4 regions of the Streptomyces siamensis genome follow, and region 2 is predicted to be linked to each of the others. Evidence: riboswitches for the same ligand, from Rfam matches in the RefSeq annotation. Region 2 holds a riboswitch; each other region holds the start of a gene.
The links. A riboswitch is a leader RNA that binds a small molecule or an ion and turns the genes downstream of it on or off. The one in region 2 is predicted to bind cobalamin.

Region 1 (7,349 bases), on a different contig from region 2:
CACTCCTCCGCCCCTCTGTGCGCCCATGCCCTGATAGCCGGCGTCCGCGAGGATCTCCAGGAACGGGCCGCAGGCCGGGAGCTGGGCCAGTCCCAGCCGTCGCGCCTGGGTGATGTCGGTGCAACTGCCCGGCAGGACCGGGCTGCAGAATGGCACGCGCCCACCGGTGTCCGTAAGGACCATGGACTTCACCGCGTTCTGCTCGGTCTTGCCGGAGCCGCAACGGCACCTGGCACGATCGTCTGGTGCCTCGACAATTGGTGACCTTGAGCAAGATCGGGCTCGCGGACTGGCGAGCTGTCCACTCTTGGGCTTCCGACGCCCGGGCTTGCCGCTTCCAGACCTGGGGACCGAACAGTGAAGCGCAGACGCGCGCGTTCGTGACGGATGCGGTCGACGCGTGGGCGCACACACCCCAGCAACGGTTCTCCTACGCGGCGCGTGTCGAGGGCGACGTGGTCGGCATGGGCGAGTTGCATGTCCGAAGCCGAGGACAACGGCAAGGCGAGATCACCTACGTCGTGCACCCGCAGGTCTGGGGCCAGGGCCTGGGAACAGCCATCGCGAACGAGCTGCTCACGCGAGGCTTCGAGGAACTCGACCTCCACCGGATCTATGCCACCTGCGACCCGCGCAACCGTGGGTCGGCTCGGGTGCTCGTCAAAATCGGCATGACATGGGAGGGGCGGCTTCGTCACACCGCGTTGATTCGGGACGGCTGGCGAGACTCTGAGATGTTCAGCATCGTCGAGGACGAGTGGCGCGCGGCTACCCGACCCGGTATCTGACGGAACAGCCGTGAAGAGACGGCTGCCCCTGCAGCGGCAGCTCGGACCCGAGGCGGCGTCTGTGGATGGTCAGCGGCTCGGTCACGCGACCAGCGGGGGTGAACCGAACGTCCGCTGCGGAGCAGGCCGGCGTAGGACGCACGAACGGGACTACCCCTGCGTGCGGCACCGCCGACCCGTCATCACATGACGCAAGGGCTCCTCAAAGGATCCGTGGGGCGAGGTCGCTGCGAGTCGGAACACCTACGTCGGTCGGTCGGCGTGGTGACGGCGCGGCTGATCCTCCGGCTTGCTCAAGCGCCGTGGAATCGCTGGGCTCTTGTCGGCGACCGTGTCACGTCCGGCGATCAGCCGTATGAGGAGGAACCAGTGTCGACGTGGTCCGAGTCCGAAACGGGGTACGGCACGAACGTGCTGCTGTTCTGATCGACGAGGAGCTGATGGCCGAGGGGAGGCGCGGCTCGTTGGGAGCAGTCGAGGCGCTCGCAGACGCGGCAGCCCATGCCGATGGGGGTGGCGGCGGACGCGTTGGTGAGGTCGAGGCCGTCCGAGTAGACAAGGCGGTGGGCGTGGCGGATTTCGCAGCCGAGGCCGATGGCGAAGGTCTTGCCGGGTTCGCCCCAGCCGCCGCGGTGCCGGGTGACGACTCGTGCGGTCCACAAGTAGCGCTGCCCGTGACCTGCACGGTCGAGGACTTCGCGACCCGTGTGCTCGGCAAGACCGTGATCCGGTCCCAGGACCGGGCAGGCTTCGTCGTCAACGCGCTGCTCATCCCCTACCTGCTGTCCGCGATCCGGATGGCAGAGTCCGGCCTCGCCACGGCCGCCGACATCGACGCCGGCATGGAGCTGGGCTGCGCTCACCCGATGGGCCCGCTGAAACTCGCGGACCTGATCGGTCTGGACACCGTCGCCTCGATCGCCGAGTCCCTCTACGACGAGTTCCGCGAGCCGCTCTACGCGCCATCGCCGCTGCTCCACCGGATGGTGCAAGCCGGACTGCTCGGCCGTCGGACCGGCAGGGGGTTCCACACCTACGACCAGGGCTGAGGACCTGGTAGGGCGCGGGCTGAGGGGCCCGTACCGCCGGCGGGACGAGGGTCCCGCGCGGTGTCACAAGGGAGGGGCGGGAGGCGCGAGTGCGGGCGCCTCCCGCCTTGTGGCGTTGCTGCCTTCGAGTGTCCCCCTTCACCATCCGGATGGTGGACGTGCCGCTTTCCCCGAACGCGGCACCCCGTAGGCTGACGGGAGCAGCTGGTTCGCCCCGTCCGCCAGACGGGATGCGTCGTAAGAGGGAACCCGGTGGGAATCCGGGACTGCCCCGCAGCGGTGAGCGGGAACGACCGCCGTCATACGCACTGGGCCCGAAGGAGGGTCTGGGAAGCGACGGCCAGTAGGTGTCCTCCTCGGTGAGGACGTGCCCGTGAGTCCGAAGACCTGCCAACTGCCCGCGCGCGAACCACTCGTGCGCGGACATTCCGGTGACCTCGAGGGCAGGTCGGCGTACACACCAGACGTTCGACCGTGCCTTGCCGCGCGGGGCCGTATCCGTCCGGTTCGTCACCCCTTCGCGCTCTCGTCCCGTCTCCGGAATCTCAGGGATTCATCTCGCGAAGGAGATCTCCGTGACAGCGAAGTCCGCGACCGCGGCAGCACGGGCCACCGTGTACGGCTACCCCCGCCAAGGACAGAACCGCGAACTGAAGAAGGCGATCGAGGGCTATTGGAAGGGCCGTGTCACCGCTGACGCCCTCCGAGCCACCGCCACCGACCTGCGCCGGACGCACTGGCGGCAACTGGCCGAAGCCGGCATCGACGAAGTGCCGACCGGTGACTTCTCGTACTACGACCACGTACTCGACACCACCGTCATGGTCGGCGCGATCCCCGCCCGCCATCGGGGCGCCGTCGCCGCGGACGCCCTGGATGGGTACTTCGCCATGGCGCGCGGCACCCAGGACGTCGCTCCGCTGGAGATGACGAAGTGGTTCGATACGAACTACCACTACCTGGTGCCTGAGCTGGGCCCGGACACGGTGTTCAACGCGGACTCGACCAAGCAGGTCGACGAGTTCAAGGAAGCCCTGGCCCTGGGGCTGACGGCCCGGCCCGTCCTCGTCGGGCCCGTCACCTACCTCCTGCTGGCCAAGGCCGCACAGGGCGTGGCCGCCGACTTCGACCCGCTCGTCCTCCTCGACAGCCTCCTTCCGGTGTATGCGAAGGTCCTCGCCGACCTGCGAGCCGCCGGCGCCACCTGGGTGCAGCTCGACGAGCCGGCCCTCGTGCAGGACCGCACCCCGGCCGCGCTGAACGCAGCGGCCCGCGCCTACCGCGATCTCGGCGCACGCACGGACCGGCCCAAGCTGCTGGTCGCCTCCTACTTCGACCGGCTCGGCGAAGCCCTGCCCGTGCTCGCCAAGGCGCCGGTCGAGGGCCTGTCCCTGGACTTCACCGGGGCGGCGGCCGCCAACCTCGAAGATCTCGCCGCCGTGGGCGGCCTGCCCGGCAAGCGCCTGGTCGCCGGTGTCGTCGACGGCCGCAACATCTGGGTGAACGACCTCGAGAAGTCACTCACGACGCTCGGCACCCTGCTGGGGCTGGCGGACCGGGTCGACGTCGCCACCTCCTGCTCCCTGTTGCACGTGCCGCTCGACGCCTCCGTAGAACGCGACATCGAGCCGCAGATCGTGCGCTGGCTCGCCTTCGCGCGGCAAAAGACACGGGAGGTCGTCACTCTGGCCCGGGGCATCGCCCGGGGCACCGACACGATCGCGGCCGAACTGGCCGCCAACCGGGCCGATCTGGCCTCGCGTGCAGGCTCACCGATCGCTCACGATCCGGCCGTGCGGGCGCGGGCCGCCGCCGTCACCGAGGCCGACGCCCGCCGCTCCCAGCCGTACCCCGAGCGGACGACCGCCCAGCGCGCCCGCCTCGGGCTGCCGCTGCTGCCGACCACCACGATCGGCTCCTTCCCGCAGACGAACGAACTGCGCACGGCACGCGCCGACCTGCGCGCGGGGCGCATCGACACGGGCGGCTACGAGGAGCGTGTCAAGGCCGAGATCCAGGAGGTGATCTCCTTCCAGGAGAAGGCCGGCCTGGACGTCCTGGTGCACGGCGAGGCCGAACGCAATGACATGGTCCAGTACTTCGCCGAGCAGCTCACCGGCTACCTCGCCACTCAGCACGGCTGGGTCCAGTCGTACGGCACGCGGTACGTCCGCCCGCCGATCCTGGCCGGTGACATCTCCCGCCCCGAACCCATGACGGTGCGCTGGACCACGTACGCACAGTCCCTCACGGGGCGTCCGGTCAAGGGCATGCTCACCGGGCCGGTCACCATGCTCGCCTGGTCCTTCGTCCGCGACGACCAGCCCCTCGGCGACACAGCCCGCCAAGTCGCCCTCGCGCTGCGCGACGAGGTGGGCGACCTGGAAGCCGCAGGGGCCTCGGTGATCCAGGTGGACGAGCCGGCGCTGCGCGAGACGCTGCCGCTGCGCACCGCCGACCGAGCCGCCTACCTCGGCTGGGCCACGGAGGCGTTCCGACTGTCCACGGCCGGTGTGCGCCCGGACACCCAGATCCATACGCACATGTGCTACGCCGAGTTCGGCGACATCGTCCAGGCCATCGACGACCTGGACGCCGATGTCATCAGCCTGGAGGCCGCCCGCTCCCACATGCAGGTCGCCCGTGAACTGGCCCGCCACGGCTACCCGCGCGAGGCCGGACCCGGTGTCTACGACATCCACTCCCCGCGCGTTCCGAGCGTCGAGGAGGCGGCCGAACTGCTGCGCACCGGGCTGAAGGCCATCCCCGCGGAACGCCTGTGGGTCAATCCCGACTGTGGCCTGAAGACCCGCGGTTGGTTGGAGACGCGCTCCTCCCTGGAGAACCTGGTCGCAGCCGCCCGCACGGTCCGCGGTGAGCTGTCCCCCTACTAGGCCGGTCGAGAGCAAAGGTCGGGGCGGGAGCGCTCCGGCCTTTGCCGAGCAAGCACGTCTTCTGCCTGACGGCGGGCTACGTGGCGCTCGGCCCCGGCCGCTGCCTGCCGTGTCGGGCACCTCGCCGAGCTGGGGCATCTTCTCACCCGCCTCTAACCCTACAGATCGTAGTGTCGATTTACAGTCCTACAGGCTGTAGGGGGTTCCAGCCCTGTGGTGAGAGACGACGAGAGGTGCACCATGGCCGACGGCTCGAACGCCACGACGACCCGGGAACGTCCCACCGGCCTTCCACTCCTCGCCACCTGGCTCAGCCGCGCCCAGGGGGAGCCCTGGCTCGCGGTGGTCGCAGCCACCTTCACGCTCGCCCAGCTGGTTCTGGTCCGCACGGGGCTCGGCTGGGACGAGACGGTCTACGTCAGCCAGGTCAGCGGCCGTATCCCCGCCGCCTTCTTCAGCGCGCCCCGCGCCCGGGGCATTTCCCTCCTCACGGCACCGATCGCATCGTGGTCCGACTCCACCGCCCTCCTCCGCGCCTACCTCGCGATCCTCTCCGGCCTGGCCCTGCATCTCGCGCTGCGCGTATGGCGGACCCACACCCGGCCGCACGTCCTGGCCCTTGCCGGTGCCCTGTTCGCCTCCTTGTGGGTCACGCTGTTCTACGGCCCGCAGGCCATGCCGAACTACTGGGTAGCCATCGGTGCCCTCGCCTGCGTGGGCTGCTTCGTACGTGTCCGCATGAACGGACGGGACCGGCCGGCGTGGTGGGGCGTGTTCATGGGCGCGGCACTGATGGCGTGGATGCGCCCGATGGACGCGGTCTACGTCGCTCTGCCACTGTTCGCCTTCGCCCTGCGCAGCCCGCGCCTTCTCGCCGTGATGGCTGCCGGACTGCTGGCCGGCGCAGGGGAGTGGGTGGCAGAGGCGTACGCGAGCTACGGCGGCCTCACGCATCGCCTGGCCGACGCCTCCCGCATCCAGGGTGGCCTCGGCTGGCATCTCGCCGCCGTCGATCAACTCCGCAGCCTCGGCGGCCGTACCCTCTGCCGCCCCTGTACCGGGCCACTGCCCGACCCGGCCGTGACCCTGTGGTGGTTCGCACTGCCGCTCCTCGCCGGCCTGGGCGCATGGTCCGCCACCCGCACCCGACGCACGCTGCCCGTCCTGCTCGCCGGAACCTGTGCCGTCACGATCGCTGTGCCCTACTTGTTCCTCATCGGCTACGCAGCTCCCCGATTTCTGCTGCCCGCCTACGCCTTGCTCGCCCTTCCCGTCGCCCATGGCATTGCCCACCTGGTCACAGCTCCTGCCCGGGTGACCGCGCGTACCATCGCCGTGAGCCTGGTGGCCGCCGTCCTGGCATGTCATCTGGCCGTGCAGTACACCGTCCTGGAACACACCGTGCGCAACTCCGCTGCCGCCCGAGCTGGCTGGTCCCGCACCGCCGCGGCACTTCACGAGTTCGGTGTACGGCCGCCATGTCTGCTCAGTGGATACGAGGCCGTCCCGATCGCCTTCTACAGCGGCTGCGGCTCGGCCCAGACCACAGGTCACGACACCAGCACCACCACGGCCTCACTGATCCGAGCCGTCCACCGGACACCGTTTGCCGTTCTCCGCCTGCCGGGACATCGGCCACCCGCCTATGCCCGCAGCTGGCGGGTGAAGCGGGTAGGACATCTCCAGGCGTACGTGGCACCCGACGCGTGGCGGGGGTGGTGAAGGCGTGATCGTGACCGATGATCAGACGACAGGGGCCCGGGGTGGGCGCTGGTACCTCCAACTGGGAGTTGGCGCAGCACTGCTCATCGCCGGCGGCGGGATGCTTGCTGCGCATCGTGCCACGCTGGACAGCGGGACCGAGCGGCTCACGGCCGGCGACATGGAGTGGCTCCTGCTCGCCTGCCTCGCCGCTGTGGCCACATGGGTGTGCGCGGCCGTGGCACAACAGGGCGCGGTCGCCGAGCAGCTGCCCACGCGGCGTCTGGTGGCCGCGCAGTTCGCGGCGAGCGCTGCCAATCACCTGCTTCCGGCCGGTGCCGGGGCGACCGTCGTCAATCTGCGGTTCCTGATCCGGTGCGGGCTGTCGCCCAGACGCGCTGCAACCGCATTGGCGGTGAAGGCAACCGTCGGCGGGATCGTCCGGTGCACGCTGGGCGTGGCCCTGCTGACGACCTCACCCGGCACACTCCGTCTGTCCGCGCGGGTTCCCTGCGTCCTGTTCCTGCTGCCGACGGCGGCCACAGCCGTCGCGTTGGCGTTCGCGGCGAGCGGCCGCCTCCGGCGAGCGGTGCGCCAGGTCCTTGCCGATGTGCGGGACGTTCACCGGCACCGAACGCGTGCCTGGGCGTTGTGGGGAGGATCGATCGCGTTCGCGCTCATGCACGCGGCGGTGGTCGTCGCGATGGTCCGCGCGCTGGGCCTCGGCCTGCCTACGAGGCACGTGGTCATGGCGTACCTCGTGGCCAGTGGAGCCGCGGCGCTGCTCCCGACGCCGGGCGGGCTCGGATCGCTGGACACCGCACTCGCCCTGGTGCTCACCGCCGCCGGTGCCCCCGGACAGGCGGCCGTCTCGGCAGTCCTCGGCTACCGCCTGGTGACCGGATGGCTGCCGATGG
Region 2 (7,349 bases):
CGCCCAGGTCCCGGTCGTGTCCGTGGCCCGGCGGCTGCGCCCGCCCCCCGCCGGGGTGGACGTCGTGCGTACCGCGGACGACGAAGGTGCCCGCCGGGCCGTCGACCACCTCGTCGCACTCGGCCACCGCGACGTCGCGCACATCGACGGCGGCCGGGCACCGGGCGCCGCCGAACGGCGCCGCGGCTACCGCACCGCCATGAACCGGCACGGCCTCGGCGACCGGGCCCGGGTCCTGCCGGGCGGCCCGACCGAGGAGGACGGCGCCGCCGCGGCCCGCGCCCTGCTCGACGCGGACTCCCGCCCCACCGCGGTCCTGGCCTTCAACGACCGCTGCGCCACCGGTGTCCTCGACATCTTCCTGCGCGCCCACGTCTCGGTGCCCGGTGACATCTCCGTCGTGGGCTTCGACGACAGCCGTCTGTCACGCCTCGCGCACATCGACCTCACCACCGTCGGCCAGGACATCTCCCGGCTCGCGGGGGAGGCGGTCGGCCGGGCCCTGGCGCGTCTGGAGGGAGATGCGGCCTCCGGTGGCGGGGCGTCGGAGGGAGCGGGCCCGTGGGAGGGGTCCGGGTCGGGGGAGGAGACCGTCATCGCCCCGCGCCTGGTGGTGCGCGGCACCACGGCCGCCCCGACGGGTGGCTGAACGGTCTCCGAGGCCGAACGGTCTCCGAGGCTGGACGGCGCCCTGCCGCGTGGCTAGTGTGATCAGCGAATAGTCAATTTGTTGAGTATGGGTATGAGGATGAGGTGGGCGTGATGGATTCCTTCCGCAAGGCCGTGGAGGCCGGTGACCTCGCCGCGGTCGAGGACATGCTGGCCGACGACGTCGTCTTCCACAGCCCCGTCGCCTTCAAGCCCTACCCCGGGAAGGCGATCACCGCTGCCATCCTCCGCGGTGTCACACGCGTCTTCACCGACTTCCACTACGTCCGCGAGATCGGCGGCGCGGACGGCCGCGACCACGCGCTCGTCTTCGAGGCGAAGGTCGGCGACAAGAAGATCACCGGCTGCGACTTCCTCCACTTCGACGAGGACGGGAAGATCGACGACTTCATGGTCATGGTCCGCCCGCTGTCCGCCGCCCAGGCGCTCTCCGAGGCGATGGGAGCCCAGTTCGACCGGATCGCTCAGGAGGCGGCCGGCGCGTGACGTCGGGCGGCCCCCCGGCGCGCACCGTGCGCACGAGGACCGCGTTCCGGAGGCGGTGGACGGGTTTGACGCGAAGGCGCGCGGCTACCCGCGCGTCGTGACATCGACGACTTCCCGGCAGGAGCTCATCCGGTTCCTCGAGGACCGCTTCGCCTGCGCCCAGGCGTGCACCGAGTGCGCCAGGGTCTGTGCGCTGCGCGCGAGCCTCATGGATCCGGACGGGCCCAAGGAACAGGACCTCGTACGCCGCAAGGGCATCCAGTGCACGGAAGTGTGCGACGCGACCTGCCTGGTGCTGTCCGAAGGGGTGCACCGGGACGAGGCCGCCGTCCGCTCCCAGGTGGAATGGTGCCGCGACGTCTGTCTGGAGGGCGCCGACGTCTTCGACGAGTACGACGGTGCGCAGGACGCGGCGAAGGAGTGCCGTGCCTGCGCGCAGGCGTGCTCGGACTTTCTCGCGATCCTGGGCTGAGCGCGGCCCGGGCCGTCCGGCGCCGAGCGCGCCGTCCGGGCAGGTCGGCGCCGAGCGCCGTGGCGGCCGTTCTGGGCCGAGCACCCTCCGGAGCCGCCGGCCTGCCCGCCCGGGCGCGGGTGGGAGCGGCACGGCGGGACGGGACGGGAACTTCCGGGCCGGGAACGGCGCTCCGACGGACGACCGTAACTTCGTGGGACGACCGTAATCCGACGGGCTGCCGGAACTCCGTGGGGCGACCGGAACTCCGACGGGCTGCCGGAACTCCGTGGGGCGACCGGAACTCCGTGGGGCGAACGGAGGTCCGGCCGGCGGCGCGCTCCGGCCGTCACCTCAGCCCGGCTCCACCAGCGGCCGCCCCGCGCGGACGTTCCAGCGCCCCGATCGCCCGCTGAACTCCGTGGCGGTCAGGGGCGGTACGTCGACGCGCCAGAAGGCCGCGTCCGGCGCCCCCAGAACCCGCACCAGCGCGCCCCGTACGACCTCCGGTTCGACCACGGCGACCGTCCGGCCCGACACGTGCGCGGTGCCGTCCAGCCAGCCGGCCACCCGGTCGCAGAACGCCCGTACCGACTCGCCGCCGTGCGGCGCGGCTCCGGGGTCGGCCAGCCAGCCCGCCACCGCCTCGGGCTCCTCGGCGCTCACCTCCGCCAGCGTCGCACCGCGCCAGCGGCCCACGTCGAGCCCGGCCAACTCCGGTGCGTCCGGCACGCCTTCGAGGCCGAGCGCGTCGGCGGTCGCACGGCAGCGCACGACGGGGGAGACCCACTGCCGCTCCGCGGCCGGCAGTCGTCCCGCGGCCGCCCGCGCGAGCCGCAGTCCGGACGCGTCGAGCGGACGTCCGTCGTCGAAGCGGGCCTCGCGCAGCGCGGTGCCGATCGCGGCTGAGATCAAGATCACTCGACTTGTCATGTCCTCACTCTCATGGGTTTCGTGGTGTCCGCCGACCCGAAAAGCCTTACGGGGCAAGGGAATCCGCGGCACACCCGGTCCGTGGGGCGCGCCCCGTGCTCCCTCGTGCGCCCTTGGCCGGAACCCGCCGACGCGGTACCGTCGCGTCGAAATCGACGACGGCTCGGCGGAAGCCCGGTGGAAATCCGGCACGGTCGCGCCACTGTAAGCCCAGCACGAACCCCCCACTCCAGGGGCGGTGAGGGCGGGGCAAGTCAGACCCGCGGCTGTCGTCCAGTGCACCACCGAAATGGGACGCGAGTTCCCCAGGAGGTTCTGCCCCATGGCGCAGTCCGTCGCTCAGCCGACCGCCACACCCACCGCGGTACCCGCCAAGCTGCCGATCGGCGCGATCGCCCCCTGGGCGGTCTTCTTCGGCATCCTGATGCTGGTCCTGCTCTACTTCGTCGGCGCCGAACAGGGCGCCACCGCAGTCGTGTCCGGCGAGAACGTCCACGAGTGGGTCCACGACGCCCGCCACCTGCTCGGCTTCCCGTGCCACTGACGGACACGGGACGTACGAGCCGATGAATTCCTCAATCGTAAGAAACCTGTTGGTGCGTGGCATGCTCGCGGGACTCGCCGCGGGCCTGCTCGCCCTGGTCGTCGCCTACTTCCTGGGCGAGCCGCGCGTCGACTCGGCGATCGGCTACGAAGAGGCGCACTCCCACGCGCACGAGCACGGCGTGGAAGCGGTGTCCCGGACGATGCAGTCCACCGGCGGCCTGGCCACCGGCGTCCTCGTCTACGGGGTCGCGTTCGGTGGTATCGCCGCTCTCGCGTACTGCTTCGCGCTCGGCAGGATCGGCCGCTTCGGGCCGCGGGCGAGCGCGCTGCTGCTGTCGGTGGCGGGCCTGCTCGCGGTCTATGTCGTGCCGTTCCTGAAGTACCCGGCCAACCCGCCGTCGGTCGGCGATCCCGACACCATCGGGAAGCGCACGACCCTGTACTTCCTGATGATGGTGCTCAGCGTGCTGCTGGCCGTCGCGACCGTGATCCTGGGCAAGCGCCTCGCGCCGCGCCTCGGCAATTGGAACGCGACGATCGCGGCGGGCGCGTTCTTCGTCCTCACGATCGGTCTCGCCTACGCCTTCCTGCCGGCCGTGAACGAGGTTCCGAAGGACTTCTCGGGCACCCTGCTCTGGCAGTTCCGGCTCGCGGCCCTCGCCATCCAGCTGACCCTGTGGACCGCCTTCGGGCTCGTCTTCGGGTTCCTGGCCGAACGGGTACTGGCGCCGAAGCCGGCCGCCGGAGACCGGCAGGAGGTCACCGCGGGGGCGACTCCCGTGGCCCACTGAGCGGTGACGGAAGGGCGGCCCCGGTCCTCGACCGGGGCCGCCCTCCTGCGTGCACCGGACGTCAGGCCGGCCGGATCAGCAGCTCGAAGCCGTCCAGCAGCGCCGTGAGGCCGACGTCGAGGTCCACGTCTCGCGCCGGCCCGGGGGGAAGAGTGGCGGTGGTCGCCGAAGGGGCCCACGGGAAATCCCTCTGACGCGTCATCGGCATTCCCAAGTTCTGCAACACGTTCTACTCTGTGCGCCGACCAGCCGGGAGAACCAGCTCGGGCACCGGGCAACAGGAGGCGCCGTGCATCTCGAATACACGCCGGAGCAGCAGCGTCTGCGCACCGAACTGCGTGACTATTTCGCCCAGTTGGTGCCCGACAACGCCTACGCCCGGTACGCCGACCCCGCCTCGCAGAAGCGCTTCTACCGCGAGACCGTCCGACGTCTGGGCGCGGACGGCTGGCTCGGCGTCGGATGGCCGAAGGAGTACGGCGGGCGCGGGCTGACCCCCATGGAACAGTTCATCTTCTTCGACGAGGCGGCCCAGGCGGGCGTGCCCCTGCCCCTGATGGCCCTGAACACCGTCGGACCGACGATCATGCAGTTCGGGACGGAGGAGCAGAAGTCCCACTTCCTGCCCAGGATCCTCTCCGGCGAGATCGACTTCGCGATCGGCTACAGCGAGCCCGACGCCGGCACCGACCTCGCCGCGCTGAAGACGAAGGCGGTCCGTGACGGCGAAGGTGATTACGTCGTGAACGGGCAGAAGATCTGGACGACGAACGGCGACACCGCCGACTGGGTCTGGCTCGCCGTCCGCACCGACCCCGACGCCCCGCCGCACAAGGGCATCACCATGCTCCTGGTGCCGACCTCCGACCCCGGCTACTCGTGCACGCTGATCAACACACTCGCCTCGCACGACACCACCGCCAGCTACTACGAGAACATCCGGGTCCCCGTCACCCGTCGGGTCGGCGAGGAGAACAAGGGGTGGCGGCTGATCACCAACCAGCTCAACCACGAACGCGTGACGCTCGCCGCGCACGGCACCATGGCGATCCGGGCCCTGCACGACGTTCAGCGCTGGGCCATGGAGACCAAGCTCACCGACGGCCGCCGCGTGGCCGACCTCCCGTGGGTGCGCCGCCGGCTCGCGCAGACCCACACCCGGCTCGACGCCATGAAACTGCTCAACTGGAAGATGGTGAACGCCGTCCAGGAGGGCACCCTCACCCCGCAGGACGCCTCCGCGGTCAAGGTGTACGGCTCCGAGGCGCGCCGCGACGCATACGCCTGGCTGATGGAGATCGTCGCCGCGCCCGGGGTGCTCAAGGAGGGCTCCGCGGGGGCCGTCCTGCACGGCGAGCTCGAACGCGGCTACCGCTCCGCGGTGATCTTCACCTTCGGCGGCGGCAACAACGAGATCCAGCGCGAGATCATCTCGTGGATCGGACTGGGGATGCCCCGGGTCCGGCGTTAGCCTGACACGGTGGAGAGCACGTTCCCGGGCGACCCGGGACTCTTCGGTCCCGGCTCCGTGACCTGGCAGATGCACGGCGACCCGATGATGTGGGTCGCCGGCATCCGCGCGCTGTACCTCCAGGCCCTGCACCCACGCGTCGTGCGCGGGGTGACGCAGAACTCCGACTTCCGGCGCGACGCCTGGGGCCGGCTGATGCGCACCGCGAACTTCGTCGGCACGACGACGTACGGCACGGGTGAGGCCGCCGAGAAGGCGGGGGCGAGGGTGCGAAAGATTCACAGCATGCTCACGACGACCGACCCCGGCACGGGGGAGCGCCACCCGGTCGACGAACCCGGACTGCTGTTGTGGGTGCACTGCGCCGAGATCGACTCCTACCTCCACGTGCTGCGGCGCTCCGGCTTCCGGCTGACGGACGAGCAGGCCGACCGGTACGTCGCCGAACACCTGGTCAGCGCGCGACTGGTCGGGCTCGACCCCGCGGACGTACCGGCGAGCCGGGCCGAGCTGGCCGCCTACTTCGACAAGATGCTTCCGGAGCTCGCGGCGGGGCCCGAGGCCCAGGAGGTGGACGCCTTCCTGCGGCGTCCGCCCGTCCACCCGCTGTTGCTCCCGGCGCGCGCCGTGCTCTGGCGGCGCGTGGCACGGCTGGCGTACGCCTCTCTGCCGCCGTACGCCCACGAGTTGTACGGCAGGCCCGTACCGCCGCCCGCCTCGGTGACCCGGCACCTGCGCGTCACGGGCACCGCCCTGCGCTGTGTTCCCGCACGTCTGCGCTGGCAACTCCCGCCCAAACACATTCTGCGCGCCATGTCACGGCTCGGCCCCGGCTCGCGCCCCGCACCATACAAAGTCGGCAGATAGCTCGCCATACTGGACGGGCCGGGGGAGGGCGCGGGCTGAGCAGTGACGGGGGCGATCACACGAGATGGCGGACTCCAGGCTGATCCAGGGCCGGTACCGGCTGCTCGATCTGATAGGGCGCGGCGGCATGGGCGAGGTGTGGCGTGCGCGCGACGAGTCGTTGGGTCGACAGGTCGCCGTCAAGTGCCTCAAGCCGCTGGGACCGCACCACGACCAGTCCTTCACGCGTGTCCTGCGTGAGAGGTTCCGCCGCGAGGCCCGCGTCGCCGCGGCCCTCCAGCACCGTGGTGTGACCGTGGTCCACGACTTCGGCGAGTCCGACGGAGTGCTGTACCTGGTGATGGAACTGCTGGACGGGCGCAACCTCAGCCAGCTCCTGGAGGACAACAAGCACCATCCGCTGGCGGTCGCCGACGTGGTGGACGTCGCCGACCAGGTGGCCGCCGCGCTGGCCTACACCCATCAGCAGGGCATCGTGCACCGCGACCTGAAGCCCGCGAACATCATGCGTCTTGCCGACGGCACCGTGAAGATCTGCGACTTCGGCATAGCCCGCCTCGGCCACGACATCGGCTTCACCTCCCGGTTGACCGGCACCGGCATCGCCATGGGCACGCCGCACTACATGTCGCCGGAGCAGATCAGCGGCTCCCATGTCGACCAGCGCAGCGACCTGTACTCGTTCGGGTGCGTGCTCTACGAGATCGCCACCGGGGCACCGCCGTTCGACCTCGACGACGCGTGGGCGGTCCTCGTCGGCCACCGCGACACACCGCCCGAGCCGCCGCGCAGCCATCGCGCCGAACTGCCCGAGTACGTCGAGCGGATCATCCTGGACCTGCTCGCCAAGCAGCCCGAGGAGCGCCCGCAGGACGCCCGCGAGCTGGCCCGCCGCATCGGTGCGGGCCGCGCCACCCCGATGTACGTGCCGACGGTGGTCACCCCGGCGGTCACGGGCCGCCGTGCGGTGGCGCCCTCGACACAGACGCGCCCCGAACAGCCGCCGTCCCGCGAACCCCGGCTCCCGTCCTGGACCCATGGCATGACCACCGGCCACAAGGCCGCTGGACCCGGGCTGCGCAGCACCCCGCCGGACGCGTCGGCCGGCCTCACCGGAGACTGGATCGCCCGGCCC
Region 3 (7,349 bases), on a different contig from region 2:
GCCGCTGCCGCCCGCTTCGCTCCCGCCCTGTGTGCCGCAGCCTGCGAGGAGCAGTGCCAGCGCGGCGAGGGCCGGTATCCGGTGGTGGGTCGTTCGGCGCATGAGATGACCTCCTTGCCGCTTGGACGTGCCACCCACGTCACAGGATCCACTCGCTCCCGGACACGGTGCCGCGGCCAGGCATCTTCCGCCGCGCCGCACGCACGACACGGCACCGTGGCGAAGGCCCCGGCCGGCCCGGACGCACGCGGGACACGGCACCGTGGCGAGGCCCCCGCCGACCCCGCTGCGCCCCGCGGGCGGCCGGGACACGACGACGCCGGGCCGCACAAGCGGCCCGGCGTCGCCCACGGCACATCCGTCAGAAGTCCTCGTCGAGGTCGACGGTGCCCTCCACGGCGACCTGGTACGCCGACGGGCGCCGCTCGAAGAAGTTGGTCAGCTCCTGCACACCCTGGAGCTCCATGAAGGCGAACGGGTTCTCCGAGCCGTACACAGGAGCGAAGCCCAGCCGCGAGAGCCGCTGGTCGGCGACGCACTCCAGGTACTGACGCATCGAGTCGGTGTTCATGCCCGGCAGACCGTCACCGCACAGGTCGCGGGCGAACTGCAGCTCGGCCTCGACTGCCTCCCGCAGCATGTCCGTCACCTGCTGCTCCAACTGGTCGTCGAACAGGTCCGGCTCCTCCTTGCGGACCGTGTCGACCACCTCGAAGGCGAACGACATGTGCATCGTCTCGTCGCGGAACACCCAGTTGGTGCCGGTCGCGAGGCCGTGCAGCAGGCCGCGGCTGCGGAACCAGTAGACGTAGGCGAAGGCGCCGTAGAAGAAGAGCCCCTCGATGCACGCCGCGAAGCAGATGAGGTTGAGCAGGAAGCGGCGGCGGTCCGCCCTGCTCTCCAGTCGGTCCAGCTTCTCGACCGAGTCCATCCACTTGAAGCAGAACTCGGCCTTCTCGCGGATGGAGGGGATGTTCTCCACGGCCGCGAAGGCGGCGGTCCGGTCCTCCGGGTCGGGCAGATAGGTGTCCAGCAGCGTCAGATAGAACTGGACGTGGACCGCCTCCTCGAAGAGCTGCCGGCTCAGGTAGAGCCGCGCCTCCGGGGAGTTGATGTGCTTGTACAGCGTCAGCACCAGGTTGTTCGCCACGATCGAGTCGCCCGTCGCGAAGAAGGCGACCAGACGGCCGATCAGGTGCTGCTCCGCCGGGGACAGCTTCGCGAGGTCGGCGACGTCCGAGTGGAGGTCGACCTCCTCGACGGTCCAGGTGTTCTTGATGGCGTCCCGGTAGCGCTCGTAGAAGTCGGGGTAGCGCATGGGGCGCAGAGTCAGCTCGAAGCCGGGGTCGAGCAGGTTCTTCTCGGTGTTCGGGGCGGTCGTCACTGGCAGGCCTCGCAGGACTCGGGGTTCTCAAGGGAGCAGGCGACGGCGTCGGGGTCGGCCACCTGCTGGACGGGGATGGTCTTCTCGGGCTGCGCCTGCGCCTGGGCCGCGCGGGCGATGCGGGTCGCCGGGCGCGAGCGCAGGTAGTACGTCGTCTTCAGGCCCTGCTTCCAGGCGTACGCGTACATCGAGGAGAGCTTGCCGATCGTCGGCGTCTCCATGAACAGGTTCAGCGACTGCGACTGGTCCAGGAACGGGGTGCGCGCCGCGGCCATGTCGATCAGGCCGCGCTGCGGGATCTCCCACGCAGTGCGGTACAGCGCCCGGACCTCGGCGGGGATCCACGCGAAGTCCTGCACGGAGCCGCTGGAGTCGCGCAGCGCCTCCCGGGTGCGCGCGTCCCAGACGCCGAGTTCCTTGAGGTCGGCGACCAGGTAGGAGTTGACCTGGAGGAACTCGCCGGAGAGCGTCTCGCGCTTGAACAGGTTGGAGACCTGCGGCTCGATGCACTCGTACACGCCCGCGATGGACGCGATGGTGGCGGTGGGCGCGATGGCGAGCAGCAGCGCGTTGCGCATGCCGACCGCGGCGATGCGTTCCCGCAGTGCCGCCCAGCGCTCCGGCCAGGTCAGCTCGGCGTCGAAGTGGTCGGGGTGCAGCACACCGCGGGCCGTACGGGTCTTCTCCCAGGCCGGCAGCGGGCCGTTGCGCTCGGCGAGGTCCGCGGAGGCCTCGTACGCGGCGAGCATGATGCGCTCGGCGATCCGCGTGGACAGCGCCTTCGCCTCGGCCGAGTCGAAGGGCAGCCGCAGCTTGAAGAAGACGTCCTGGAGGCCCATCGCGCCGAGGCCCACCGGGCGCCACCTGGCGTTGGAGCGGCCCGCCTGCTCGGTCGGGTAGAAGTTGATGTCGACGACCCGGTCCAGGAACGTCACGGCCGTGCGGACGGTCTCGTCCAGCCGCTCCCAGTCGATGTCGCCGTCGCTCACGAAGGCACCGAGGTTGACCGAACCGAGGTTGCAGACCGCCGTCTCCCCGTCGTCCGTGACCTCCAGGATCTCGGTGCACAGGTTCGAGGAGTGGACGGTGTGGCCCGGCTCGGCGGTCTGGTTGGCGGCGCGGTTGGCGGCGTCCTTGAAGGTCATCCAGCCGTTGCCGGTCTGTGCGAGGGTGCGCATCATCCGGCCGTACAGGTCGCGGGCCGGGATGGTCTTCCGGGCGAGCCCGGCCTCCTCCGCCTTGCGGTACGCGGCGTCGAACTCGTCGCCCCACAGGTCGACCAGCTCCGGCACGTCGGCCGGGGAGAACAGCGACCAGTCGCCGTTCTCGTTCACCCGGCGCATGAACTCGTCCGGGATCCAGTGCGCCAGGTTCAGGTTGTGCGTGCGCCGGGCGTCCTCACCGGTGTTGTCGCGCAGCTCCAGGAACTCCTCGATGTCGGAGTGCCAGGTCTCCAGGTAGACGGCCGCCGCGCCCTTGCGCCGGCCGCCCTGGTTCACCGCGGCGACCGAGGCGTCGAGGGTCTTCAGGAACGGGACGATGCCGTTGGAGTGCCCGTTCGTGCCGCGGATCAGCGAACCGCGCGAACGGATGCGGGAGTACGACAGCCCGATGCCGCCCGCGTGCTTCGAGAGCCGGGCCACCTGGTGGTAGCGGTCGTAGATGGAGTCGAGCTCGTCCAGCGGGGAGTCGAGGAGGTAGCAGGACGACATCTGCGGGTGCCGCGTACCGGAGTTGAAGAGCGTCGGGGAGGAGGGCAGGTAGTCGAGGCGGCTCATCAGCCGGTAGAGCGCGGAGACTTCGTCCACGGAGCGGACGCTGTCGTCCTCGGCGAGACCCGACGCCACCCGGAGCATGAAGTGCTGGGGCGTCTCGATCACCCGGCGGGTGATCGGGTGGCGGAGCAGATAGCGGCTGTGCAGGGTGCGCAGGCCGAAGTAGCCGAAGCGGTCGTCGCCCTCGACGTCGACGAGCGCGTCGAGGCGGGCCGTGTGCAGGCGGACGAACTCCGCCGTACGGTCCGCGACAAGACCTTCGCGGTGGCCGACGGCGACCGACTCGGAGAAGGACGCGACGCCCTGCGAGGCGGCCTCGGCCGCGATGCTGATCGTCAGCAGCCGGGCGGCCAGCCGCGAGTACGCGGGGTCCTCGGAGATGAGTCCCGCCGCCGCCTCGGTGGCCAGCTCACGCAGCTCCGCCTCGTCGGCCCGGGCGGACCGGCCGCGCAGCGCGGCGGCAGCGACCCGGCCGGGGTCGGCGTCGGGGAGGTCGGCGGTGAGATCGGTCAGGATCCGCAGCAGCGCGGTACCGGGACCGTCCGTCTCCACCGGGGCCTGCTGCGCTGACGCTGAAGCCGGATCGGCTGGCGCGATGGTCACGTGGGGCTCTCCCTCGCTCGGCACGGGGCCTGTCGGGAGGCACGGAGGCACACGGGGGCGCTGACCGGAGGGCAGCGCACCGCGTCCACCGGCCCATTCCGCGAGGCCCGGACGTCGTCGGCACCCGGGCCGGACGGCCGGGGTGCGCTGCCGGCAGGTCCTCGGACTGAAGCCAGCGCGTGCAGGCGGATACGCGAACACGCACAAGTACACCGTTGCGGGACAGTTCCGGATTCGCACCGGATTCCCCTGCGGCGACAGCGAGCATGAGCATACATCTTGTGCCGGGCTGCGGGACCACCCCCACATGTTGTGTCGTGTCGGCTTCGGAGGGTGGCAGGAGAGCTGTCAGAGCGTCAGTTCGTAGGTGAGGAGCCTGATGTCGTCCAGCTCCGGGATCGGGTTCCAGTCGCGGTCCGGGGTGCGGGTGAAGCCGAGGCGCTCGTAGATCCGGTGGGCGGCGTGCATGGAGTGCTGGGTGGACAGCACGATGCGTACGCAGCCCTCCGTGGCCCGTGCGCGGTCGACGCAGGCGCGGACGAGTGCCTCCCCGGCACCCCGGCCGCGTGCCTCGCGGGCGACCGCGAGCATGCGGATCTCGGCCTCGCCGGGGCGGGCGATGTCGGCCATGGCGCCGCCGCGCGGCACGAAGGTCACCCCACCCAGCAGCCGCTGCGTGCCGGGCGTGGAGTCGCGTTCGACCGCGACGAGCACGTCGGCCGCGGCGGCGCGCTTGGCCACGTCCCGCAGCTCTCCGAGGTACGCGTCGCTCTCCCCGAAGTCGAGCAGTCCGTCGCCGAGATAGGCCTGGGCGGTGATCTCGCCGAGGCCCGGGTACTCCTCGGGACGCGCGACGCGGATGACTGTGTCCATGCGCACAGTCTGTGGGAGATCGCGCGGGAGGGCCGCCGAATTCCCAGGGGCTGGGACCTGTCACCGTACGACGGCAGGACCGCGGGCGCGAAAAGACCGCGGCGCCCCCCTGACCGAGGGGCGCCGCGGAGTGTGGAACCGCCGGGTCAGTGGGCCGCCACCGGCAGCTCCACCTCGACCCCCGGGTCGCCCGCGTCCGCCGTGTAGTCCTCGGCGGACGTCTCGTCGACGCCGTCCGGGGCCTTGAACGCACGCAGCGCGAAGGTGAGGACGACCGTCACGACCACGTTCAGGGTGAACGCCGTGAAGCCGATGTAGCCGATCTCCCCGATGCCGGGGATCTCCTTGGCGCTGCCGCCGAAGTGCTTCTGCGTCGGCGAGGCCACCCCGTACGCGGCGATCGTGCCGTAGAGCATGCCCACGGCCCAGCCGACGAGGAGCGCCCAGCGGTGGAACCAGCGGGTGAACAGGCCGCCGACCAGGGCCGGGAAGGTCTGCAGGATCCAGATGCCGCCCAGGAGCTGGAAGTTGATGGCGACCGTCTTGTCCATGGTGAGGACGAAGACCAGCGCGCCCACCTTCACCAGCAGGGAGACCAGCTTGGAGACCTTGGTCTCCTGCTGCGGAGTGGCGTCCGGCTTGATGAAGTCCTTGTAGATGTTGCGCGTGAAGAGGTTCGCGGCGGCGATCGACATGATGGCCGCGGGGACCAGCGCGCCGATGCCGATGGCCGCGAAGGCCACACCCGCGAACCAGTCCGGGAACATGTTCTCGAACAGCTGCGGGATCGCGAGCTGGCCGTTGGTGACCTTCACCCCGGCCGCGATCGCCATGAACCCGAGCAGCGCGAGCAGGCCCAGCATCAGCGAGTACAGCGGGAGGATCGTGGTGTTGCGGCGGATCACCTCGCGGCTGCGGCTGGACAGCGTCGCCGTGATCGAGTGCGGATACATGAACAGCGCGAGTGCCGAGCCGAGCGCGAGCGTGGCGTAGGTCCACTGGCCCGCCTCGGGAGGCACGAGCCCGCCCGCGCCGGCCGCGGTGTACTTGTCGCCCGCCGCCTTGAAGATCTCGTCGAATCCGCCCAGCTTGATCGGGATGTAGATGATGGCCACCGCGATCACGATGTAGATCAGGGTGTCCTTCACGAACGCGATCAGGGCGGGGGCACGCAGGCCCGAGGAGTAGGTGTAGGCGGCCAGCACACCGAAGGCGATGAGCAGCGGAAGGTCCTTGACGAACCAGTTGGTGTTGTCGCCGCCGCCCACGCCCATCACGTCCAGGACGGCCTGGATGCCGACCAGCTGGAGCGCGATGTACGGCATGGTCGCCAGGATGCCGGTGATCGCCACGGCCAGGGACAGACCCTTGGAGCCGAAGCGGCCGCGAACGAAGTCGGACGTCGTCACGTATCCGTGCTTGTGGGACACCGACCACAGGCGCGGCAGGAAGGTGAAGATCAGCGGGTAGACCAGGATCGTGTACGGCACGGCGAAGAAGCCGGCCGCGCCCGCCGCGTAGATGGCGGCCGGTACGGCCACGAACGTGTACGCGGTGTACAGGTCGCCGCCGAGCAGGAACCAGGTGATCCAGGTTCCGAACGACCTTCCGCCCAGGCCCCATTCGTCGAGGCTGTGCTCGTTGTCGGCCTTGCGCCAGCGCGCGGCCAGGAACCCTACGACCGTGACGGCCAGGAAGAAGAAGATGAAGACGCCGAGTGCGACGCCGTTGACGCCGTCCTTCATGCTCCGGCACTCCCCTCGGCGGATGCTTCGGCACCCTCGGCAAAGGCCGGGGCGCCCTTGGTGGAAGTGCGGGTGGCGGCGGAGGCGCGGGCCCGCTGGTCACGCCGCCACAGCTGGTACGCGACCATCGTGAGCGCCGTCGAGATGAGCACCCACGCCATCTGGTACCAGTAGAAGAACGGGATGCCTATGAAGGCCGGGTCGGCCTTGGCGTAGGAGCCGACCCACAGCATCGCCACGAACGGCGCGAGCAGACACAGGGCGATCACCACGCGAACCGGCGTGACCACCGGTGGTTTCACTTCAGGCACATCTGACATACGGCGACTCCGTCCCCTCGCTGATCACCTGTGTAACGCGCAGGCAATCTAGGCGACGGCGTCAGTAAAGCGGAACCCCTCGTCCGCATATCGGTCCCCAACAGCAATGAGACCGCGACGCCCCGTCAACTCGACAGCGCCCGGAGCGGCGTCCCGGACGCCGCTCCCGACGGGGTGCGCACCCCCCTGGTCCTGGGGTGGCGGGCTAGTCCTGAGGGCGCTTGAGGCGGGCCACGAACTTGTACCGGTCGCCCCGGTACACCGAGCGCACCCACTCCACCGGCTCGCCCTGCTTGTCGAGCGAGTGGCGGGAGAGCATCAGCATGGGCAGGCCGACGTCGGTGCCGAGCAGTCCTGCCTCGCGCGGGGTGGCCAGCGAGGTCTCGATGGTCTCCTCGGCCTCGGCGAGATGGACGTCGTACACCTCGGCGAGCGCCGTGTAGAGGGAGGTGTACTTGACGAGCGACCTGCGCAGCGCGGGGAAGCGCTTCGCGGACAGGTGGGTCGTCTCGATCGCCATCGGCTCGCCGCTCGCCAGGCGCAGCCGCTCGATGCGCAGCACCCGGCCGCCGGCCGAGATGTCGAGCAGTCCTGCGAGCGTCTCGTCGGCGCTGATGTAGCCGATGTCCAGGAGCTGCGAGGTGGGTTC
Region 4 (7,349 bases), on a different contig from region 2:
CAGGTCGATCGCGTCGGCTCCCGTCCGGGAGGGCCCGGCGACGAGGGCGGTCAGCCCGTCCGGCACCTTGACCGGCGCGCCCGGCTCGGCGAGCAACTCCTTCTCGACCAGGCCGAAGTGGGCGGCCAGGCAGGCCCGCAGACCCGGCAGGGCGTTCGCCGTGCCGCCCCACACCTGCGAGGCGCGCAGCACCGCCAGCACCAGGTTCACGCGCGGCTCGGCCTCGGGACCGCCACCGAGGACGTGCAGGCCGTCCCGGATCTGCACGTCCTTGATCTCGCACAGATAGCCGTCGATGTGCATGACGAACTCGTCGAAGTCGTCGTCGCCCGGCTGCTCGTCGACGTGCAGGTCGTGGTGCAGCTCGGCCGCCTTGACCAGCGTCCAGATCTGCGCGCGCACCGCCGGGGCCTTCGTCGGGTCCAGGTCGGAGACGAGCGCGTACTCGTCGAGCAGCTGCTCCAGCTTGGCCAGGTCGCCGTAGGTGTCCGCGCGCGCCATCGGCGGCACGAGGTGGTCGACGACGGTGGCGTGCCCGCGGCGCTTGGCCTGGGTGCCCTCGCCGGGGTCGTTGACGATGAACGGGTAGATCAGCGGCAGCTCGCCGAGCACGGCGTCCGGCGCGCAACCCCCGCTGAGGCCGAGGCCCTTGCCCGGCAGCCACTCCATCGTGCCGTGCTTGCCCATGTGGACGACCGCGTCGGCGCCGAAACTGTTCTCCAGCCACCGGTAGGCCGCCATGTAGTGGTGGGAGGGCGGCATGTCGGGGTCGTGGTAGATCGCGATGGGGTTCTCGCCGAAGCCGCGCGGCGGCTGGATCATCACGACGACGTTCCCGAACTGCAGGGAGGCGAGCACGATCTCGTCCCCGTCGACGTACAGGCTGCCCGGCGGCTCGCCCCACGCCTCCAGCATGGCGTCCCGCAGCCCCGGGTCGAGCTCGTCGAACCAGGCCCGGTAGTCGGCGAGCGGCACCCGCGCGGGAGCGGCGGCCAGCTGGTCCTCGGTGAGCCATTCGACGTCGTGGCCGCCCGCCTCGATCAGCCGGTGGATCAACTCGTCGCCGTTGTCGGGGTATTCGGTCAGGGAGTACCCGGCGCCCCTGAGCGCGTCCAGGACCCGTACCGCCGAGGCGGGCGTGTCCAGGCCGACCGCGTTGCCGACCCGCGAGTGCTTGGTCGGGTAGGCGGTGAAGACCAGCGCGAGCTTCTTGTCCTCGTTCGGCTTGTGCCTGAGCCGGGCGTGCCGCACCGCGATCCCGGCGACCCGCGCCGCCCGCTCGGGGTCGGCGACGTACACCGGGACGTCGTCCGGGCCCTGCTCCTTGAAGGAGAACGGCACCGTGATCAGCCGCCCGTCGAACTCCGGGATGGCGACCTGCATCGCCGCGTCCATGGGGGACAGGGCGGCGTCCGAGGCGTCCCAGGCGCTCCGCGAGGAGGTCAGGCACAGGCCCTGGAGGACGGGCACGTCCAGGTCGGCGAGCGCGCCGATGTCCCACGCCTCCTCGTCGCCGCCCGCAGACGCCTGCGAGGCGTGCGTGCCGCCCGCCGCGAGCACGGTGGCGACCAGCGCGTCGGCCCTGCCGAGGATCTCGTACAGGCCCGGGTCCGCGCCGCGCAGCGAACCGCAGAACACCGGCAGCGCGTTGGCGCCCCGCGCCTCGATCGCGTCGCACAGCGTGTCCACGAACGCGGTGTTCCCGGACAGCTCGTGGGCCCGGTAGAACAGCACGCCGACCGTGGGACGGCCCTCGGCGACCACGCGTTCACCGTGCACACCGAACTCGGCCGTCCGGTGCGGCTCCTCGAAGCCCTCCCCGGTGAGCAGCACGGTGTCGGAAAGGAACCGCGCCAGTTCGGTGAGGTTGGCCGGGCCGCCCTCCACCAGGTAGCGCAGCGCCTCCGCGACCACACCGGCGGGCACCGACGACTCGGCCATCAACTCGGCGTCGGGCACGGACTCGCCGCCGAGCAGGACGGTCGGTACACCCGACGCCCGCAGCACGGCCAGCCCCTCCTCCCAGGCGCGCTTTCCGCCCAGCAGCCGTACGACGGCGACGTCCGCGCCGTCGAGCAGCGCGGGCAGCTCCGTCACGACGTCCACCCGGGTCGGATTGCCGATCCGGTACGGGGCACCGGAGGCACGGGCCGCCAGCAGATCCGTGTCGGCGGTCGACAACAACAACACTGTGCTCATGCGGGCGCTCCCGGTGGAATGAAAGGCAGTCCTTGCGGCGCGCCCGACTCGATGAGCCGCAACAGCGCGTCCGTGTCCGCGTGTTCCTCGATCAGATCGCCGAGCCGGTCCAGCTGCTCCTCACGCAGCGCCGCGAACGACGTGTCGGCGGCCGGCACGAAGCGGCGGCCCGCGGCGGCGGCCACCTCGCGCAGGAAGGCCCGCCGGAATCCGTCCGACTCCAGCGAGCCGTGCCAGTGGGTGCCCCACACGGAGCCGACCCGGCATCCGTCCAAGAAGGGTTCCCCACCGGTGACATCGGCGACGCCGTGGTGGATCTCGTACCCCTCGACCCGTTCTCCCAGGGCCTCGCCGACCGGTCTGGTCAGCGTCTTCTCGTGCGCGAACCGCACCCGCACCGGGAGCAGTCCGAGCCCGTCGACGTGGCCTGCCCGGCTCTCCACGTCGTCCTCGATGTGCTCGCCGAGCAGCTGGAAGCCGCCGCAGATGCCGAGCGTGGGCCGGCCCTCGGCGGCCCGGCGCAGCAGCGCGTCGGCGAGTCCGCGCTCACGCAGCCACTCCAGCGCCTTCACGGTTCCCCGCGTCCCGGGCACCACGACCAGGTCGGCGTCGGCGAGTTCCTCGGCCCGGTCCACGAACCGCACGACCACGCCCGGTTCGGCGGCCAGCGCGTCGACGTCCGTGAAGTTCGACATGAGCGGCACCGCGCAGACGGCGACCCGCAGAACGTCCGCGCCGACAGGGGCGGTGACCTCCGACTCGCGGACCGCCCCGCGCAGCGACACCCGCAGCCCGTCCTCCTCGTCGATGCCGAGACCGTGCCGGAACGGCAGCACACCGTAGGAGGGCCGCCCGGTGAGGTCCTTCAGCATGTCGAGACCGGGTTCCAGCAGCGACACGTCACCGCGGAACTTGTTGACGAGGAACCCGGCGACGAGCGCCTGGTCCTCGCGCGACAGCAGCGCGACCGTCCCGAAGAAGGAGGCGAACACACCGCCGCGGTCGATGTCGCCGACGACGAGCACGGGCAGCCCCGCATTGCGGGCGATGCCCATGTTCACGATGTCGGTGCGCCGCAGATTGATCTCGGCAGGGCTGCCGGCCCCCTCACAGATCACCGCGTCATACGTGCCCCGCAACTCGGCCAGACAGTCCAGGACCGTGCCGAGGAGCGCCTGTTGGCGACCTCCGTGGTAGCCGCGCGCGCTCATCTCGCCCACGGGCTTGCCCATGAGCACGACCTGACTGCTCCGGTCGCTGCCCGGCTTGAGCAGCACGGGGTTCATGAGCGCGGTCGGCTCGACGCGCGCGGCCTGCGCCTGCATGGCCTGTGCGCGCCCGATCTCGGCGCCCTCACGGGTGACGAACGAGTTGAGGGACATGTTCTGCGCCTTGAACGGCGCGACCTTGACGCCCCGTCGCACCAGCCACCGGCAGATCCCGGCGGTGACGACGCTCTTGCCGGCGTCGGAGGTCGTTCCGGCGATCAGCAGTCCGCCGCTCATGACATGGCCCCTTCGCGCGCTCCGGCATCCATGGCGTACCCCTCCCCGGTCATGCCCCGGCCCCTCTCCGCCGTGCGGCGGCGCGCCCGACGAGCGTCCGTCCGACGGCGCACGCGCCCAGCGCCAGCCAGCCCACGCGACGCGACAGCCGTACGGCCCGTTCGATGTCGGCGACGGCCACCGCACGGCCGTCGCCGTTGAGGACGGGCCGGTGCTCGACCCGGCCCGCGTACGAGAGCGTCCCGCCGAGCCGCACCCCGAGCGCCCCCGCGAACGAGGCCTCCACCGGACCGGCGTTGGGACTCGGATGCTTGCGGGCATCCGTGCGCCAGGCGCGGGCGGCGCTGCGCGGGGCGCCACCGGCGACGGTCGCGAGCACGGCGGTCAGCCGCGCCCCCGGCCAGCCGGCGACGTCGTCGAGCCGCGCTGAAGCCCAGCCGTACCGCCGGTACTTGGGCGACTTGTGCCCGACCATCGCGTCGAGCGTGTTCACGGCGCGGAAGGCGACCAGACCGGGCGCACCGCCGACGGCCCCCCACACCAGGGCTCCCACCACGGCGTCGGAGGTGTTCTCGGCGACGGACTCGACGACGGCCCGCGCGATTCCGTCGGAGTCCAGCGCCTGGGGGTCGCGCCCGCACAGGTGCGGCAGCCGTTCCCGGGCCACCTCCACGTCGCCCGCGGCGAGCGCCGAGCCGATCGCCCGCGCCTCACGGCCGAGTGTGGTGCCGCCGACGACGGCCCAGGTGGCGGCGGCGGTCAGCGCGACGGAGGCGGCGGGGGAGGGCCGGACGGCGCGGCGGGCGAGGGCGGCGAGGGCGGTGGCACCGCCCACGCACACGGCGGTGTGCAGTGCACCCCGGCCGCGGTCGTCCCGCCACAACACCTGTTCCACGGCGCCCGCGGCCCGACCGAACACGGCGACCGGATGCCCCCGGCGAGGATCACCGAGCAGCAGGTCGCCGAGAAGGCCGGCGGCGGCGCCGTACGCGAAGACGCGATCGGCACGCATCGGTTCAGCCGGCCGTCAGGTCGGTCTCAACCGTCGTTCGCGTCCTGCGCAGAGCACTTGGGCAGCCGTGCATGGCGACATGTCCTCACTCAGGGTGTCCACGCCCTGGTTCGACGAGACCGGCGGTGAGAGTTCCTGGCTCCCGGGACATCTCTTCCCCGGTGACAGTGGCGGGACCGCGCCGGACTTGCACCGGCTTCCTCTCTTGCCGCCGTACTTGGCTCCGGCAGTCCACCACGGGGCGAGAACAGCCGTCAACTTGCTGTTGACCTGCGAGGAGAGAGTGTGCTGAGCCCCACACCGCCACCATGCCCGGCTGCCCGCCAAGACCGAATTGCACCGTGTTCCGGGGTCGTTGCGCAGGCCCGCGGACCGCCTTCCGACGACCCGGAACGCATCCCGCCGCGCACGTCCGCCTGTCGTCCCCTCGCGCCGGAGGCCCGGCACGACGAAGGGCGGGTACGGGACAGAGGGTCCCGTACCCGCCCTTCGTGCGGCAGAGCGTCGCCCGTGTCAGGAGACGATGATGAAGATCCCGTACGCCACGGCCGCCGCGCAGGCCGCGAAGCAGGCGTACGCGCCGGTGACCGCGAGGGCCGCCGAGTCGCCCCGGGCGGACGCCGACTCACGCTTGGAGAGGCCGACGATGCCGAGGGTGAAGAGGCCGACGAGTGCCACGGTGGCCCCGAGGCTGACTCCGAAGACGGAGCCGAGGGCTGCCCAGTCGATGTTCATGCTGTTGGTTCCTTACACCGTGGCCGGGCGGGTGGGCTCGGCGGAGGGGCCGGGGTCCGGCACCGGGATGGTGGCCTTGAGCTCGGAGTCGGCCGTGGTGACCGGGCCGGCCGGCGGCACGGCGACGGCGGCCATCGCCGTGGTGACGACGCCGGCGGGCTCGGCGTCGACGTCGTTCACGTTGTCGACGGTGACCGGCTGGCGGCGCGACAGCGTCCAGATGACGCCGGCGCCGGCGACCAGCAGCACGCCCGTGAGGACGATGCCCCAGGTGCCCTGCTTGGTCAGGAACTCGGCGGAGGCACCGGCCAGACCCGCGGCCGGCAGGGTCAGACCCCAGGCCACGAACATGCGGGTCGCGGTCGACCAGCGGACCACACCGCCCTTGCGGCCGAGGCCCGAGCCCATCACGGCGCCGGAGCAGACCTGGGTGGTGGAGAGGGAGAAGCCGATGTGCGAAGAGGCCAGGATGGCCGTCGCGGCGCTGGTCTGGGCGGCGAAGCCCTGCGGCGGCGCGAGGTCGGTGAGGCCCTTGCCCATCGTGCGGATGATGCGCCAGCCGCCCAGGTAGGTGCCGAGCGCGATGGCCATACCGGCCGAGACGATGACCCAGGTGGGAGGGTTCGAGCCGGGGGCGATGACGCCGCCGGTGACCAGGGCCAGGGTGATGATGCCCATCGTCTTCTGCGCGTCGTTCGTGCCGTGGGCGAGGGAGACCAGGCCGGCGGAGGCGATCTGGCCGGCGCGGTAGCCCTTGGCGGTCGCCTTCTCCTCGACGCGACCGCCGATGCGGTACGTCAGCCGGGTGGCCAGCATGGCGGCGATTCCGGCCACGATCGGCGCGGCCACCGCGGGGATGAGCACCTTGGTGACGACGGTCGAACCGTTCACCGACGACCAGCCCGCCGACATGACGGCGGCACCGATGAGGCCGCCGAAGAGTGCGTGGGAGGAGCTGGAGGGCAGACCCAGGAGCCAGGTCAGCAGATTCCAGAGGATGGCGCCGACGAGCGCCGCGAAGATCACTTCGGTGCGTATGCCCTCTTCGTTGATGATTCCGCCGGAGATCGTCTTGGCGACCTCCACCGAGAGGAACGCACCGACGAGATTCAGCACGGCGGACATGGCCACCGCCGTCTTGGGCTTGAGAGCGCCGGTCGAGATGGTCGTCGCCATCGCGTTGGCAGTGTCGTGGAAACCGTTCGTGAAATCGAACACGAGAGCGGTGACGATCACGATTCCGAGGAGGAGCGTGATGTGTTCCATTTACCCAGGCTTCTGTTGGACGTCAGTGGCATGTGGACCGTAAGCAACCTGGGTGAACGGAAGATGAACTGAGGCAGGCTGTGGGGTGTCTCAATCGGCGGGATGCCCCTCCGTTTGTGCCGGAGGGGTCCCCCGTTCCTCGAACGCAGGCGGAATATCGGGCTCCGCTACCAGTGTCTAGCCTCGGGCGAGCCGCTTGAGTCCGGTTATGGACCCATTGAAGAGATTTTGGTCACCCGGCAGGCTGCCGCTGTTGTCGTACTGCCAGAACGTCCAGTACGACCAGCCGGCGGGCAGGGTGCCGGCGTCCGCGGAGTCGTAGCGCGCCAGCCACAGGGCGTGGTTCGCGCCGAAGGCCCGGCTGGCGCCGGTGCAGGTGTTCCACCAGTGCGTGGTCGTGTAGATCACCGGGCGGCGGCCGGTCCGCCTCTTGACCTCGTCGCTGAACGCCTTGATCCAGCTCACCATCCCGGCCTTGCTCAGGCCGTAGCACTTGCGCTTGCCGTACGGGTTGTACTCGATGTCCAGCGCGGGCGGCAGCGTCCAGCCGTCCGCGCGCCAGGCGCCGCCGTTGCGCACGAAGTACGCGGCCTGGGTGGTGCCGGAGGACTTGTCCGGCACCGCGAAGTGAT

Region 1: it holds a riboswitch for cobalamin, as region 2 does, so the genes downstream of both, metE (5-methyltetrahydropteroyltriglutamate--homocysteine S-methyltransferase) here and ABEB03_RS42710 (CbtB domain-containing protein) in region 2, are expected to answer to the same signal.
Region 3: it holds a riboswitch for cobalamin, as region 2 does, so the genes downstream of both, ABEB03_RS19970 (ribonucleoside-diphosphate reductase subunit alpha) here and ABEB03_RS42710 (CbtB domain-containing protein) in region 2, are expected to answer to the same signal.
Region 4: it holds a riboswitch for cobalamin, as region 2 does, so the genes downstream of both, ABEB03_RS45205 (cobalamin biosynthesis protein) here and ABEB03_RS42710 (CbtB domain-containing protein) in region 2, are expected to answer to the same signal.

The regions. Positions count from the first base shown of each region.
Region 1 is NZ_BAABKB010000031.1:44,122-51,470, forward strand. Features, by position in the region: gene ABEB03_RS33050 (transposase family protein) at 1-258, opposite strand, end outside; gene ABEB03_RS33055 (GNAT family N-acetyltransferase) at 261-788, shown strand; partial or broken gene ABEB03_RS33060 (short-chain fatty acyl-CoA regulator family protein) at 1,136-1,462, opposite strand; partial or broken gene ABEB03_RS33065 (3-hydroxyacyl-CoA dehydrogenase family protein) at 1,475-1,837, shown strand; cobalamin riboswitch at 2,026-2,246, shown strand; gene metE (5-methyltetrahydropteroyltriglutamate--homocysteine S-methyltransferase) at 2,413-4,731, shown strand; gene ABEB03_RS33075 (hypothetical protein) at 4,972-6,453, shown strand; gene ABEB03_RS33080 (lysylphosphatidylglycerol synthase transmembrane domain-containing protein) at 6,464-7,349, shown strand, end outside.
Region 2 is NZ_BAABKB010000047.1:152,544-159,892, reverse strand. Features, by position in the region: gene ABEB03_RS42730 (LacI family DNA-binding transcriptional regulator) at 1-649, shown strand, start outside; gene ABEB03_RS42725 (nuclear transport factor 2 family protein) at 763-1,155, shown strand; gene ABEB03_RS42720 (ferredoxin) at 1,253-1,627, shown strand; gene ABEB03_RS42715 (histidine phosphatase family protein) at 1,961-2,539, opposite strand; cobalamin riboswitch at 2,683-2,823, shown strand; gene ABEB03_RS42710 (CbtB domain-containing protein) at 2,862-3,083, shown strand; gene ABEB03_RS42705 (CbtA family protein) at 3,106-3,876, shown strand; gene ABEB03_RS42700 (hypothetical protein) at 3,938-4,078, opposite strand; gene ABEB03_RS42695 (acyl-CoA dehydrogenase family protein) at 4,166-5,347, shown strand; gene ABEB03_RS42690 (oxygenase MpaB family protein) at 5,417-6,214, shown strand; gene ABEB03_RS42685 (serine/threonine-protein kinase) at 6,279-7,349, shown strand, end outside.
Region 3 is NZ_BAABKB010000013.1:280,106-287,454, reverse strand. Features, by position in the region: gene ABEB03_RS19980 (hypothetical protein) at 1-102, opposite strand, end outside; gene ABEB03_RS19975 (ribonucleotide-diphosphate reductase subunit beta) at 362-1,318, opposite strand; gene ABEB03_RS19970 (ribonucleoside-diphosphate reductase subunit alpha) at 1,381-3,762, opposite strand; cobalamin riboswitch at 3,898-4,036, opposite strand; gene ABEB03_RS19965 (GNAT family N-acetyltransferase) at 4,111-4,635, opposite strand; gene mctP (monocarboxylate uptake permease MctP) at 4,782-6,380, opposite strand; gene ABEB03_RS19955 (DUF3311 domain-containing protein) at 6,377-6,700, opposite strand; gene ABEB03_RS19950 (GntR family transcriptional regulator) at 6,906-7,349, opposite strand, start outside.
Region 4 is NZ_BAABKB010000076.1:66,694-74,042, reverse strand. Features, by position in the region: gene cobN (cobaltochelatase subunit CobN) at 1-2,199, opposite strand, end outside; gene ABEB03_RS45210 (cobyric acid synthase) at 2,196-3,704, opposite strand; gene ABEB03_RS45205 (cobalamin biosynthesis protein) at 3,754-4,716, opposite strand; cobalamin riboswitch at 4,827-4,967, opposite strand; gene ABEB03_RS45200 (hypothetical protein) at 5,230-5,451, opposite strand; gene ABEB03_RS45195 (inorganic phosphate transporter) at 5,464-6,717, opposite strand; gene ABEB03_RS45190 (lysozyme) at 6,895-7,349, opposite strand, start outside.